Linked DNA regions of Rubrivirga marina. Each later gene encodes a partner of the first gene's protein in a complex. Links are inferred from orthologs where the notes say so. Each region holds a gene or a part of one and is shown on either strand. Other genes may lie near its edges.

Region 1 (8,762 bases):
CTCGATCATCTGCGACTCGTCGTCGCGCATCGGGCCGTGGGGGACCGTGAGCACGAACGGCTCGCCGTCGACCTCGACGCGGATCTGCGCCCGGCCCGCCCAGACGCACTCCACGCCCTCTGGGCACCGGCTGTCCTCCACGACCTCCACGAACGTCACCGTGTGGTCGTCCTCGCGATGCGTCGCGCCGAGCTCGAGCCGGAACGGCTCGCCCGCGTCGATCGAAGCCACACGACCGCCCTGGGGGGGCTCGGAGGGCGCGTCGTCGGAGGGCGCCTGTGCCGTCGCGCAGCCGGCGGCAGTCAGGGGCAGGACGGCGACGGCGAGAAGGGCAGCGCGGAGACGAGCGCGCGACGGGAGGGGCATCGGGACGGGGGAGAGGGGGCGCAGAGAACGCCCCACTCCTCCCGAACGTGCCCGGTCAGCCCACCGGGAACGAGACGACCGTGACGACCGGCCCGGCCGTCAGCCGCGTGGCGAAGACGATGGAGTCGCCCGCTCGGACCCCGGCCTCGGGGACCCGCTCGGGGTCGACGACGGCGAGCTCGACGGGCTCGCCGGCGATCGTCAGCCCGACGAGGGCGCGCCCCTCCCAGACGCAGTCGACGTCACTGGGGCAGCGGCTGTCTTCGACGACCTCGTCGAAGGAGAGCGCGAGGCCGTCGAGCGAGCCCGAGGCGCCGAGCGCGAGGGCGACCTCGCCCGACTGGGCGTCGGCCGGGTAGAGGGCCGAGTCGGCGGAATCGCAGGCGGCGAGGCCGAGGGCTGCGACGAGGAGGAGGGCGGGAAGCGAGAAGATCCGCGAGGTCGACATGGTGGGTTCAGGGACGCGGGAATGACGGGAGGGTAAGATCGGAAAAACCGGGGATGTACCGCCCGTTTACGCATAGGTGGTTTGTTTTCACCTTCGACCGACCCGACGGATCCCCCGAGCGGGACGGCCGGCACCGCGCAGAGGTTAGAGCCGAGTCCGGACGCCGAACTGGTGGAGCCCGCCGAAGTCTCCCCAGTTGGAGAAGGCGTAGTCGACGGAGACGCGCCGGAGCTCGATGCCGGCGCCGACGCTCACGCCTGCGAGGTCGAGCCGCCCGCCCGAGCGGAGGTCGGCCCCGCGCCGCCCGTTGTACCCGGCGCGGACCGCGAACGACGACCCGAGTTGGAGCTCGCCGCCGAGGGCGAGGTGGTCGAGCGTCCGGACCGCCAGCGACGAGTCGGCCGACTGTCCTTCGAAGCGCTGGAGGTCCATGCCGGCGACCGACAGCGTGAGCGGGACGTAGCGGAGCCGCTTCGAGGCCGTGATCCGGACGTCGAGCGGCAGCCGGTCGCGGTCGGTGCCGAGGTCGGCGATCCGCGCGCCGACGTGGTGGACGCTCGCGCCGAGCACCCAGCCCTCCTCCGGCACGTGGTAGCTCACCCCGAGGTCGGCCACGAGGGCGGCCGACTGGTCGTCGTCGATCGAGGCGACGAGGCCATGGGCGGCCAGTCCGACGCGGAACTGCGGCAGCACCTCCCGGGAGGTCGCCAGCGTCACGGCTGCCTCGCCCGCCCCGAACGTGCCGGTGGGTTCGCCCTCGGCGCTCGTCCGCCGCTCGAACTCGCCGTACGAGAGGTAGCGGACGCCGCCGGCGAGGCTGAACCCGCCGAACCACGGCATGTCGCGGGCATAGACGGCCGTCCCCGCGTTGATGTCGGCGAGGAGGTTCGTGTACCCGAGGGCCACGGTCCCGTCGGCCTCGGACGAGAGGAAGGCCGGGTTGGCGAAGGCCACGGTCGGGTCGGCGTCGAGCCGGGCCGCGGGGCCTGCCAGCGCGGCCTGCCGCGCGGACACGTCGAGGCGGACGAGGTCGTACGCCGTCTGGGTGCGGGCCTGCCCGAGGGCGGGCACGGCAGCGAGGAGGCCGGCCACGAGGCCGGCGGCGAGGAGACGGGGGGCGCGCATGGCGGGGAGAGCCCGGGGGGCGTCGTGCGGGCGAATCTGGACCGTCTCGAAGGGGCGCTCGGCGTCTCGGGGGTGCGGCCCGAAGGTACGCCGGCCCCGGGCCGACCGTAGGTCACGCCGCACCGCCCTCCCGTGCGAATCGCGGGCGAAGGGGGACGAGGGCGCCCGCCTCGGGCGTTTCTTCACCCGTGACCCGGCCGGCGTCGGTGGGGCTCGAGGTCGACCTGGCCAAGAACGCGCGGATACGGCGTTCGGGGCGAAACGGGGCCGCCGTGCGGCCCGTCTCTCACGGGTTCGGCCAGGGCCGGCACGTACCTTGCCCGAGGCCCTGCGCCCCTTTTTGCTCGATACCTCCCCCTATGCTCAAGGCTCTCCAGAAGATCTTCGGCGGCGACTCGAACGAGCGCGAACTCAAGAAGCTCTGGCCCCTCGTCGACGAGATCAACGACCACGCCGAGCGGCTCCAGCACGTCACCGACGACGAGCTCAAGGCCCGGACCGAGGCGTTCCGCCAGAGGATCCGCGAGGCCGCCGCGCCCATCGAGGCCGAGCAGGCCGACGTCCGCGCCCGGCTCCTCGCCGCCGGTGGGGACGACGCCGACGCCGACCCCACGACCGGAGACACCCTCACGGTCCGCGAGCGGCAGGACCTCTACGCCCGCCTCGACGACCTCGAGGGCGACTGGATCGACGCCGTCGAGGACGTGCTCGACGACGTCCTCCCCGAGGCGTTCGGCGTCATCAAGGAGACGTGCCGGCGGCACCTGGGCAAAAGCTGGGAGGCCGGCGGGTCCGAGGTCGAGTGGCAGATGGTCCCGTTCGACGTCCAGCTGCTCGGCGGCGTCGTGCTCCACCGCGGGCAGGTGGCCGAGATGAAGACGGGCGAGGGCAAAACGCTGACGTCCGTCGCCCCGATCTACCTCAACGCGCTCGTCGGCCGCGGCGTCCACGTCGTGACCGTCAACCCGTACCTCGCCCAGCGCGACGCGGAGTGGATGGCGCCGATCTTCGAGTTCCACGGGCTCACCGTCGACTGCATCGACAAGCACCCGTCGCACAGCCCGGGCCGCCGCGGGGCCTACCGCGCCGACATCACCTACGGCACGAACAACGAGTTCGGGTTCGACTACCTCCGCGACAACTCGTTCGTCGTCGACGCCGAGCAGCTCGTCCAGCGGAAGCACCACTACGCCATCGTCGACGAGGTCGACTCGGTGCTGATCGACGAGGCGCGCACGCCGCTGATCATCTCGGGCCCCGTGCCCCAGGCGAGCATCGACGAGTTCAAGGAGTTCAACCCGGCCGTCGAGAAGCTCGTCCGCGACCAGCAGCGGATCGTGGCCGGCTACGTCTCCGACGCCGAGCGGAAGCTAAAGGAGGCCGACGCGGCCGAGGAGGCCGGCGACAAGAAGACCGCCCGGACTCTCCGTGACGAGGCCGGACTGGCGCTGCTCCGCGCCCAGCGCGGCTTCCCGCGCAACAAGAAGCTCATCAAGCTGAAGGGCGAGACGGGCGTCGAGATGCTCATCCGGAGCGTCGAGGCGGTCTACCTCGCCGAGAGCGCCAAGCGGATGCCGGAGGTCGACGAGCCGATGTACTTCGCGCTCGACGAGGCCCAGCACCAGATCGAGATGACCGACAAGGGCCGCGAGGCCATCGGGCGCTCGGCCGGGACGGACGCCGAGTTCTTCGTCATCCCCGACGTGGGCTCCGAGATCGCCACGATCGAGCGGACCTACGAGGAGAAGAAGGCGGCCCTCATCGAGTCGCTTCAGGCCGACACGAGCCTCGACGCCGAGAAGCGCGAGAACAAGCTCCAGAACGACCTCCGCGAGCTCCGCAACGCGGCCGAGGAGTCGAAGCGCGAGCTCTACACGAGCTACGCCGAGAAGAGCGAGCGCATCCACGCCGTCAACCAGCTCCTCCGCGGGTACACGCTCTACGAGAAGGACAAGGAGTACATCGTCCAGGACGACAAGGTGATGATCGTCGACGAGCACACCGGCCGCGTCCTCCCGGGCCGGCGGTACTCCGACGGGCTCCACCAGGCCATCGAGGCCAAGGAGAAGGTGAAGGTCCAGGCGGCGACGCAGACCTACGCCACGATCACGATCCAGAACTACTTCCGGATGTACGCCAAGCTGGCGGGCATGACGGGCACGGCCGAGACGGAGGCCGAGGAGTTTGGCAAGATCTACTCGCTCCCCGTCGTGGTCGTCCCGACGAACCGGCCGATCGCGCGCGACGACGACGACGACCTCATCTACAAGACGAAGCGGGCCAAGTACAAGGCGCTCCTCGACCGGATCGAGGAGATCCACGAGACGGGCCAGCCGATCCTGGTCGGCACCGCCTCGGTCGAGACGTCGGAGCAGATGAGCCGGCTCCTCCAGCGGGCCGGGATCCCGCACAACGTGCTCAACGCGAAGGCGAGCCGCGCGCAGGCCGAGGCCCAGATCGTCGCCGAGGCGGGCCAGGTCGGCGCGGTGACCATCGCCACGAACATGGCCGGACGCGGCACGGACATCAAGCTGGGCGAGGGCGTCAAGGAACTCGGCGGGCTCGCCATCCTGGGCACGGAGCGCCACGACAGCCGCCGGATCGACCTCCAGCTCCGCGGCCGCGCCGGCCGCCAGGGCGACCCCGGCTTCAGCCAGTTCTACGTGTCCCTCGAGGACGACCTGATGCGGCTGTTCGGCCACGACCGGACGGCCAAGATCATGGACCGCCTCGGGATGGAGGAGGACGAGGTCCTCACCCACAAGTGGCTCACGAAGGGCGTCGAGCGGAGCCAGACGAAGGTCGAGCAGAACCACTTCGCCTCGCGGAAGCGCCAGCTCGAGTACGACGACGTGCTCAACGCCCAGCGCGAGGTGATCTACGACCGCCGGATGCATGCCCTCGAGGGCGACCGGCTCCGCGGCGACATCCTCGACATGCTCCGCGAGCTCGTCGAGCGGGTCGTCAGCGAGCACTTCGGCAACGGTGACATCGAGGAGATCCGCGAGTCGATGATCCGCCACCTCGCCTTCGATCCCGAGCTGGACCCGGCCAAGGCCCACTCGCTCGGCGAGGACGGCGTCGTGGAGTACCTCCTCGACGAGGCTACGGCCCACTACCGCCGCAAGCGGACGGCCCTCGCCGGCCCGTTCTACACGTCGGCGAAGCAGATGATGGAGAACGCGGAGGAGGACAAGCGGCCCAAGAAGCTGTTCGTCGACTTCACCGATGGCCGGAAGGTCCTCCGCGCGACGGTCACCCCGGACGCCGTCCTCGAGTCGAAGGGCCAGGAGATCAACGACGCGCTCGAGCGCGCGGCCGTCCTCTCGGTCATCGACGAGAAGTGGACCGAGCACCTCCGCGACCTCGACGAGGTCAAGCAGGGCGTCGGGCTCCGGGCCTACGGCCAGAAGGACCCGCTCATCGAGTACAAGATGGAGGCGTTCCGCCTCTTCAAGGAGCTCGTGCAGACGGTCGACGAGGAGGTCGTCGGGCTCGTGTTCAAGGCCGGCCCGCTCGTCCAGGGCGACAGCCAGCGCCAGGCGGCCCGCCGCGTGACGCAGGTCACGAAGCCGCGCCTCGACGCCAACCGCGCCACGGCGACGCAGGAGAAGGCCACACCGGACTACGCCACCCAGATGGGCGGCGACGGGGCCCCGTCCTCCGCCGACCGCGACCCGACGGCGAAGGCGACGCCGGTGACCGTCGACAAGTCGGTGGGCCGGAACGACCCGTGCCCGTGCGGCTCGGGCAAGAAGTTCAAGCACTGCCACGGGCGCGGCTAGCGCAACGGGCAGCGACGACTCCGGGGGGACCGGGCGGTGACGCTCGGTCCCCTTTCGTTTGTCCCCGCCCGCCTCGGCGTCGAGGCGGGGGAAGCTGGCTAGCGGACGACGGTGAGGGCGCGCGACACGGCCTCGCCGCCGGCCTCGACGCGGACGACGTAGACGCCGGATCGGAGCCGCGACGCGTCGATGGGGAGCGCGCGCGTGCCGGCCGCCAGCGGGCCGTCGTGGAGGCGCGCGACCTCGCGGCCGAGCGCGTCGTAGAGCACGGCGCGGACGGGGCCGGCGCCGGGCACCGCGACGGTGACGACCGTGCGGTAGCCGGCCGGGTTCGGCGCGACGGCGACCGCCAGCGCCGTCGGAAGCTCCTCGACGGGGTCGGGCTCGGACGACACCGCGAACGCGTCCGCCGGGACGACCCGCTCGCCGCGGCGGTGCCGGAACCGGAGCGGCGCGTCGAAGAGTACCGACCCAAACCCGGACACCGTCGCCTCCTCCTCGTTCGCCCCGCCGGGGTTGACGACCATCTTCCCGCCGACCGCGACCATCGTGCCCACCCCGAGCGCGTCGAGCTCCGTGGCGCCGGGCTCCGAGTCGGACTCAACGAGGAACGACCCGCCCGGCGGCACGATGCGGACGGTCGCCGAGCCAGCGAGGCTTGGGTCCGACTGGGAGACGGCGCGGATCCGGACGGCGTCGCCGTCGGCCGCGCCGACGGTCGCCGTGAGCGTGTGCTCCGCGCTCGTACCGATCGAGAACGACGTCGCGCTCGTGATCCAGCCCTGCTCGTCGGTCACGGTCACGTCCACCACGTCGTCGCCGACGAACGGGCTCTCGAAGGCGAGCGTGACCTCGACATCCTCGCCGTCGCCGGCCTCGACGACGTAGGCCGACGGCGTGACGACGACCCCGCCCGCCTCGGTGAGCCAGTCGCCGTAGTCGACCGGGCCGAAGACCGAGTCGCCAGCGCCCGGCCCATCGCCGCTCGGCCCGCTCGGGTCGCCCCACCAGTTGTCGGGGGCGAGGACCCGTGCGCCGCCCTCGCGGCCCCCACCGCTCCCCTCAGCGAGCACCCCGATGACGTTCCCGGCGATGTTGTTGAACCGGAGGAGCATCTCGCCGATCGCGTCGATCCGGACGGCCGCGCCCTCGGCCCCGATGAACGTGTTGCGGACGGCCTCGACGCTCCCGCCGGTCTGCTGGACCGCGTCGCCCGCGCCCCCGTCGCCCTGCCCCTCGAACGTGTTGCCGTCGAGGAGCGCCGTCGACAGGTGAGCGACGAGCCCCTGGGTGTGCCCGAGGATCCGGCTCGTCAGGAGCTGCAGGCTGTCGAGGGCGGTCACGCGGACGGCGGGGCCCGCGCTCGCCCGCGCCGGCAGGCCACCCGGCCCCCGCTCGCCGAGCAGGCTCCGGGCGATCCGCGCGAAGCGCCCGCCGTTGAAGAGGAGGCCGCCTCCCACACCGTCAAGTCGGCCGGCCCCGAGGACCGTCAGGCTGTCGAGGCGGACGTCGTCGGTGTCCATGAACCACCCGCCGTCCGACCCCGGCCCGAGGAGCGCCTGCATCTGGGCCGCCATCGATGATCCGACCGGCGCCTTCCCGACGCCGACCCCGGATGCCGTGATCTGACGCGAGCCCTGGAACGCCATCCCGCGCCCGCCGACGCCGTGGATCAGGAACGAGCCCAGCGGTCCGCCCGAAAGCTGGCCCAGCGAGATCAGGACGCTGTTGGCGACGTGGACGCCGTCGGCCTCGGGCGCCGCGACGTCCTCGGGGGAGGCGAGGAGCTTGTCGAACAGGGACCCGATCCGGGCCGACGGGATCTGGATGCCCTCGGACTGGAGGATCTCGATGCCGTGCCGACCGTTCGGCCCCGCGCTGAGCGCGCGGAGGAGGGCGCCTCGCACCCGGAGCATGCAGAACCCGCTGAGCGCGTTCGGCACACGGAGCGTTTCTCCGACGGTCCCGCCCACCGGCCCGCCGAGGATGCCGCTCAGCAGCCGCGTGCCCGACAGGATGTTGATGACGGACCCGTCGGCGCGACGGAGGCCCTCGGGCGCGGCGAGATCGCGGAAGAGGAATCCGTATCCGCCGTTGCCACCCGAGACGAGTTGCTGGAGCGGCGAGTCACCTCCGAGGATCGCGTCGCGGACGCCGTCGGCCAGGACGAGGCCGCTGCCGAGGTTGCCGAGGCCGGCCTGCCCGGTCGGCGTCGTGCCGAGGTGGACGCCGAGCGCGCGGAAGTTCTGGGTGAACGGGCCGGCCGCAAAGATGCCGGCCTGCGGCTGGCCGCCATCGCCACCGTTGTTGGCGAAGACCGTCGCCAGGCCCTCCAGCCCGACCGTCACGTTCGGCGAGTTGAACACGCGGAGCCCGCCGGCCCGGTTGCGGAGGAGCGCCGCGAGGGGCCCACCGATCGCGTCGATGTTCTGAGTGATCCCCGCCAGGACGTTCCTCACCTGAACGTCCTCCGACGCCTCGACGTCCATGAACCACCCGCCCGAGCCGACGCCCTGCACGGGCCCGTCCGCCTCGGAGCCCGAGCCGACCGCCACGCCGAGGCTCTCGACCACGCGGACGAGGCTCTGCCCGATCGACCCGATGTGGGCGGCCGCGGTCGGCTGCGGGCGGCGGAGGCCGAGCAGCCCGCCCAGGATCCGGACATCCTGCGAGGCCAGGACCTCGAACGCGTGCCGGGCCGCGTCGCTGATGATCGGCTTCCGGAACGTAACGCCGCGCGCGCCGAGAAGGCACACGCCGTTCTGTCCATTCGGGAGCGCCTTCGGCGTCCCGAGCGCGTCGAAGAGCCCCGCCGTTAGGCCCGCCACGTTGATGTTGAGGATCCGGGCCTCGGCGGCCGCCCGTCCTTCGCGCCGGGCCCGGATCCGCGTCGCGTTGGCCGGGTCGCGGACATAGAGCCCGTTGAGGAGGTTCGAGACGGAGATCACGCCGAGGTTGATGGCCGAGCGCCGCCGCGTCGACTCCTCGTCACCGATCCGGAGCCCGCTCCCGCCCGAGACGTGGATCCCGTCGCCACC
Region 2 (4,835 bases), 520 kb from region 1 along the record:
CGGCGGCGGCCGGCGTGGGCGCCTCGGCGTTGGCCGCGAGCGCGGCCTCAACGAGGGCCCAGGACGAGAGGATCTCGGCGCCGCCGCGCTTCACGAGCACCATGTGCTCGAAGTGGGCGCTCGGCGCGCCGTCCGCCGTGCGGACGGTCCAGCCGTCGGCGTCGACCGTGACGTCGCCCGTGCCGCCGTTGATCATCGGCTCGATGCAGATCGTCAGGCCCTCGCGCAGTTTCTTACCCACACCCCGCCGCCCGAGGTTCGGGACGTTGGGCGGTTCGTGGAGTCTTTTCCCGACGCCGTGCCCCACGAGGTCGCGGACGACCCCGTAGCCGCGGCTCTCGCAGTAGCTCTGGACGGCGTGGCCGATGTCGCCGATCCGGTTGCCCGCCGTCGCCTGCCCGATGCCCTCGTAGAGCGACTGGCGCGTGGCCTCGAGGAGCGCCTTCGCCTCGGGCGCCACCTCGCCGACCTCGAACGTGTACGCGAAGTCGCCGAAGTACCCGTCGAGTTCGACGCCGCAATCGACCGTCACGACGTCACCCTCGCGGAGCTCGTACTCGCTCGGAATGCCGTGGACGACCACGTCGTTCACCGAGATGCAGAGGCTGCCCGGGAACGGCGGTGTGTCGTTCCCCTGCCGGTAGCCCTTGAACGCCGGCCGACCGTGCGCGTCGCGGATGACCGCCTCGGCGGCCTCGTCGAGGCGGAGGGTCTGGACGCCCGGGCGGATCTCGGCGGCCGCGGCCGCGAGGGCGCGCTCCACGACCTTCGCCGCCTCGCGGATGCCCGCGACGTCGGCGTCGGTCTTGAGTTGGATGCGCCCGACGGCCATTACCGGCGCCGGCCGCGGACGCGACCCGTCTTCATGAACCCGTCGTAGTGCCGCATGAGGAGGTGGCTCTCGATCTGCTGGAGCGTGTCGAGCGTCACGCCGACGAGGATGAGCAGGCTCGTCCCGCCGAAGAACTGGGCGAAGCCCTGCTGGACGCCGAACTGCGCGGCGATCGCCGGCAGGATGGCGACGAAGCCGATGAAGAGCGCGCCCGGCAGCGTGATCCGCGTCAGGATCGTGTCGATGAACTCGCTGGTCTGGCGACCCGGGCGGACGCCCGGGATGAAGCCGCCCTGGCGCTTCATCGTGTCCGCCATCTCCTGCGGGTTCACCGCGATGGCCGTGTAGAAGTACGTAAAGAAGACGCAGATGACGAAGAAGATCGCCGAGTACCAGAACCCGAAGATGTCGCCTGTCGCCGTGCCCACCGTCTGCCAGAACGTGCTCTCCTGGAAGAACGAGGCGATCGTGCTCGGGATGAACATGATCGACTGCGCGAAGATGATCGGCATGACGCCCGCCGCGTTGACGCGGAGCGGGAGGTACTGCGTGGTCCCGCCGAACTGCTTCCGGCCGACCACGCGCTTGGCGTACTGGACCGGGATCCGCCGCGTCCCCTGCGTCACGAAGACGACGCCCGCCGTCACGATGAACAGGGCCGCGATCTCGATCAGGAAGATGAAGATGTTCGTGTCGGCCCGGCCAACGCCCCCGATCTGCGGCAGCTCGTTGAGCAACGACTGCGGCAGGAAGGCGATGATCCCGATCATGATGACGAGCGAGATACCGTTGCCGATGCCCTTCTCGGTGATCCGTTCACCAAGCCACATCACGAACGTCGTGCCCGCCGTGAGGCAGATCACACAGACGACGGTAAACGCCCACTCCGGGATCACGATGGCCTGTCCGCTCGTGGCCTGGAGGTTGATCGCGTAGCCGATCGACTGGAGCGCCGTGATTCCGATGGTCCCATAGCGGGTCCACTGCGTGATCTTCCGCCGGCCGTCTTCCCCCTCACGCTGCAGCTTCTGGATCGGCGCCCACACGGCCCCGAGCAGCTGGATAATGATGCTCGCGGTGATGTAGGGCATGATGCCCAGCGCGAACACGCCAGCCCGGAAGAACGCGCCACCCACGAACAGGTCGAACAGGCCGAACAGGCCGCCCTGGTTCGGGTTGGCGTTGGCGAGCTCCTGGAGCGCGATGGCGTCGACGCCCGGGAGCGTCACGTACGACCCGAGCCGGTAGACGACGAGGAGCCCGAGCGTGTAGAGGATCCGCTGCCGGAGCTCGTGGATCTTCCAGATGTTGCGGATCGATTCGGCGACGGAGGCCATGTTTCGATGGGGGTTCAGGGGATGGGGACTGAGGGTGGGGCGGGGCCCCGACCTCTCCCCTAGGCCTCGACGACGGTGGCCGAGCCGCCGGCCGCCTCGATCTTCTCCTTGGCCGTGGCCGAGAACGCGTGGGCGTGGACGTCGAGCTTGACGTCGAAGTCGCCACCGCCGAGGATCTTGTAGCGGCCGTTCTTCCCGCCGATGCCGAGCGCGCGGAGCGTCTCGGGCGAGACGGTGGCGCCGGCCTCCAGCCGCCCCTCCTCCACCAGCGCCGCGAGGCGGCCGATGTTGATCGGGTCGTAGGCGACGCGGTTGCGGTTCTTGAACCCGAATTTCGGAACGCGCCGCTGGAGCGGCATCTGGCCGCCCTCGAACCAGGTCGGGATCTTGCCGCCCGAGCGGCTCTTCTGGCCCTTGTGGCCACGCGTGGCGGTGTCGCCGTGGCCGGAGCCCTCGCCGCGGCCGACGCGCTTGCGGTTCTTCGTCGAGCCCTTGGCGGGCTTCAGGTTGCTGAGGTCCATCGTATGGTGTGGCTAGAGACGCCGGCGGACGCCCTTCCAGGCGGGCCGACTCGCGAGGCGCCCGAGGCGGGCGCGGCGCCGATGGCGGCGCCCGTAAAAGATAGGCCGGCCAGGCAGGGAGCCGGGCCGACCTCGGTTCGGTTTTTGGTGAAAGGCCCGATCCGCCGGCGTCTGCCAGCGGGCCGGCGCGGGCTCACGCCGCCTCCACCGTGACGAGGTGCCGGACCTTGGCAACCATGCCCTTGATCTGGTCCGTCTCCTCGACCGTGTTCGTCTTGCCGATCCGGCCGAGGCCGAGGGCGGTGAGCGTCTTCTTCTGGTCGCCCGGCCGGCGGATTTGGCTCCGCGTCTGGGTGATCTTGATCTGCGCCATGGGATTCGTACTGCGTGGTGCGTGAGGCGTCAGGGCGAGGCGGCGCGAGCCCCCTCTCCCCGTTCTACCCCTCGAAGACCTGCTTGATGGTGACGCCGCGGCGGGCGGCGACTTCGGCCGGGTCCTGGAGTTGCTTGAGCGCCTCCATGGTGGCCGAGACCTGGTTGTGCGGGTTCGACGAGCCCTGGCTCTTCGAGAGCACGTTCGAGATGCCGGCGCACTCGAGGACGGCGCGGACGCCACCGCCGGCGATGACGCCGGTACCCTCGGTGGCCGGCTTCAGGAGAACGATGCCCGCGTCGTGGACGCCGCGGACGGCGTGCGGGATCGAGCTCGTGCCCGTGACCGGGACCGCGATCATGTTCTTCTTGGCGTCCTCGGTGCCCTTCGAGATCGCGTCGGCGACCTCGTTGGCCTTGCCGAGGCCCTGCCCGACGCGCCCGTTCCCGTCGCCGACGACGACGACGGCGTTGAACGAGAAGCGCCGGCCGCCCTTGACGACCTTCGCGACGCGGTTGACCGCGACGAGCTTCTCGATGAGGTTCGAACGGTTCGCCTCGTTGTCGCGGCCGTCGTTCCGGCGGCCACGGCCCCCGCGACCGCCTCGGTTCTGCTGCTGTGCCATGAATGGAGTGGTGTGGGGGTTTAGAGCTGGAGGCCGCCGTCCCGGGCGCCCTCGGCGACCGCCTGGACGTTGCCGTGGTAGCGGTAGCCGCCGCGGTCGAACACGGCCCGCTCGATGCCGGCCTCCTTAGCCCGCTCGGCGATCCGCTGCCCGACGGCCTTCGAGGCGTCGACGCCGATCGTGCCCTCGCCTTCCTGTGTCGACGCGGCGGCCAGCGTGTGGCCGGCCAAGTCGTCGATGAGCTGGGCGTAAATGTGCTTGTTCGAGCGGAACACGGCGAGGCGCGGGCGCTCCGGCGTGCCGGAGATCTTCGAGCGGATGCGTCGGCGGATGCGCTGGCGCTGCGTGACCTTATGGGCGGTCTTTGCCATGATTCGGGGTGCGCTTCGGGCCGACGGGTTGGCCGTCCGGCCACGCACAGAGGTGGTGAGTCCGGCCGCCTCGGGCGTGATCCCGAGGCCGGCCGAGGAGTGGATTAGCGAGCGGCGGTCTTGCCGGCCTTCCGGCGGACGAACTCGTCGGCGTAGCGGACGCCCTTGCCCTTGTAGGGCTCCGGCGGACGGAGGGCGCGGATCTTGGCCGCGACCTGCCCGACGAGCTGCTTGTCGATGCCCGAGACCTTGACCTTCGGGTTCTGGCCACGGACCGTCTCGGCCTCGATCTCGATGCCGTCCGGCGGGACGAAGTAGATCGGGTGCGAGAAGCCGAGCGCGAGCTCGAGCACGTCGAGGCCGGCCATCTTCTTGGCCTCGGCCCGGAAGCCGACCCCGATGACCTCGAGGTCCTTCGAGTAGCCCTCGGTCACGCCCTGGACCATGTTGCCCAGGAGCGAGCGCGTGAGGCCGTGAAGCGCCTTGTGCCGCTTCTGCTCCGTCGGGCGCGAGACGATGAGTTCGCCGTCCTTCTGCTCGACGATGATGTCGGGGTCCACGTCGAGACCCAGTTGCCCCTTGGGGCCCTTGACCGTGACGTGGTTGTTGTCGGCCACGTCGACGGTGACGCCGTCGACGACCGGGATAGGAAGGTTTCCGATTCGGGACATGGGAGTCTGGGGTGTGAGGCCGCCCCGCCGGCGCCTCGCGGTGAGAGAATCGGGTTAGCTGACGTAGGCGAGCACTTCGCCGCCGATGCCGGCGCGCCGCGCCTC

What was found. The genes of interacting proteins can lie anywhere in the genome.
Region 2: the proteins of secA (region 1) and secY are in contact, whole or in part, in a crystal structure (PDB 3DIN), measured with the Thermotoga maritima proteins. The link is inferred for Rubrivirga marina from one-to-one orthologs. Residues at the interface, in WP_004082002.1 of Thermotoga maritima: Glu261, Ala262, Arg263, Lys300, Ala301, Arg302, Thr303, Ile304, Ile305, Leu323, Tyr324, Asp325, Pro326, Val329, Ser330, Tyr333, Ile336, Lys340, Phe345, Val349, Glu363, Phe364, Tyr374, Ser375, Gly376, Gly377, Glu393, Ile395, Thr482, Ser483; in WP_004081795.1 of Thermotoga maritima: Glu108, Gly109, Glu110, Glu111, Ala236, Glu237, Arg238, Arg239, Ile240, Thr241, Ile242, Gln243, Tyr244, Ala245, Arg246, Arg247, Val248, Thr249, Gly250, Arg251, Arg252, Val253, Tyr254, Gly256, Ala257, Ser258, Thr259, Tyr260, Leu261, Pro262.

Annotation. Positions count from the first base shown.
Region 1 is NZ_MQWD01000001.1:2,062,906-2,071,667, forward strand. Bases 1,927-5,924 are described here. They hold secA (preprotein translocase subunit SecA), read left to right. Parts: upstream 1,927-2,298; coding sequence 2,299-5,724; downstream 5,725-5,924. Other genes in these bases: porQ (type IX secretion system protein PorQ), read right to left, coding at 1,927-1,939; BSZ37_RS08495 (T9SS type A sorting domain-containing protein), read right to left, coding at 5,823-5,924. In the rest of the region: BSZ37_RS08475 (hypothetical protein), read right to left, coding at 1-366; BSZ37_RS08480 (hypothetical protein), read right to left, coding at 422-814; more of porQ, read right to left, coding at 959-1,926; more of BSZ37_RS08495, read right to left, coding at 5,925-8,762. UniProt on the Escherichia coli protein: Required for protein export, interacts with the SecYEG preprotein conducting channel.
Region 2 is NZ_MQWD01000001.1:2,584,334-2,589,168, reverse strand. Bases 1-2,798 are described here. They hold secY (preprotein translocase subunit SecY), read right to left. Parts: upstream 2,170-2,798; coding sequence 832-2,169; downstream 1-831. Other genes in these bases: rplO (50S ribosomal protein L15), read right to left, coding at 2,229-2,690; map (type I methionyl aminopeptidase), read right to left, coding at 1-832. In the rest of the region: rpmD (50S ribosomal protein L30), read right to left, coding at 2,884-3,063; rpsE (30S ribosomal protein S5), read right to left, coding at 3,128-3,688; rplR (50S ribosomal protein L18), read right to left, coding at 3,709-4,059; rplF (50S ribosomal protein L6), read right to left, coding at 4,164-4,730; rpsH (30S ribosomal protein S8), read right to left, coding at 4,785-4,835. UniProt on the Escherichia coli protein: The central subunit of the protein translocation channel SecYEG. Consists of two halves formed by TMs 1-5 and 6-10.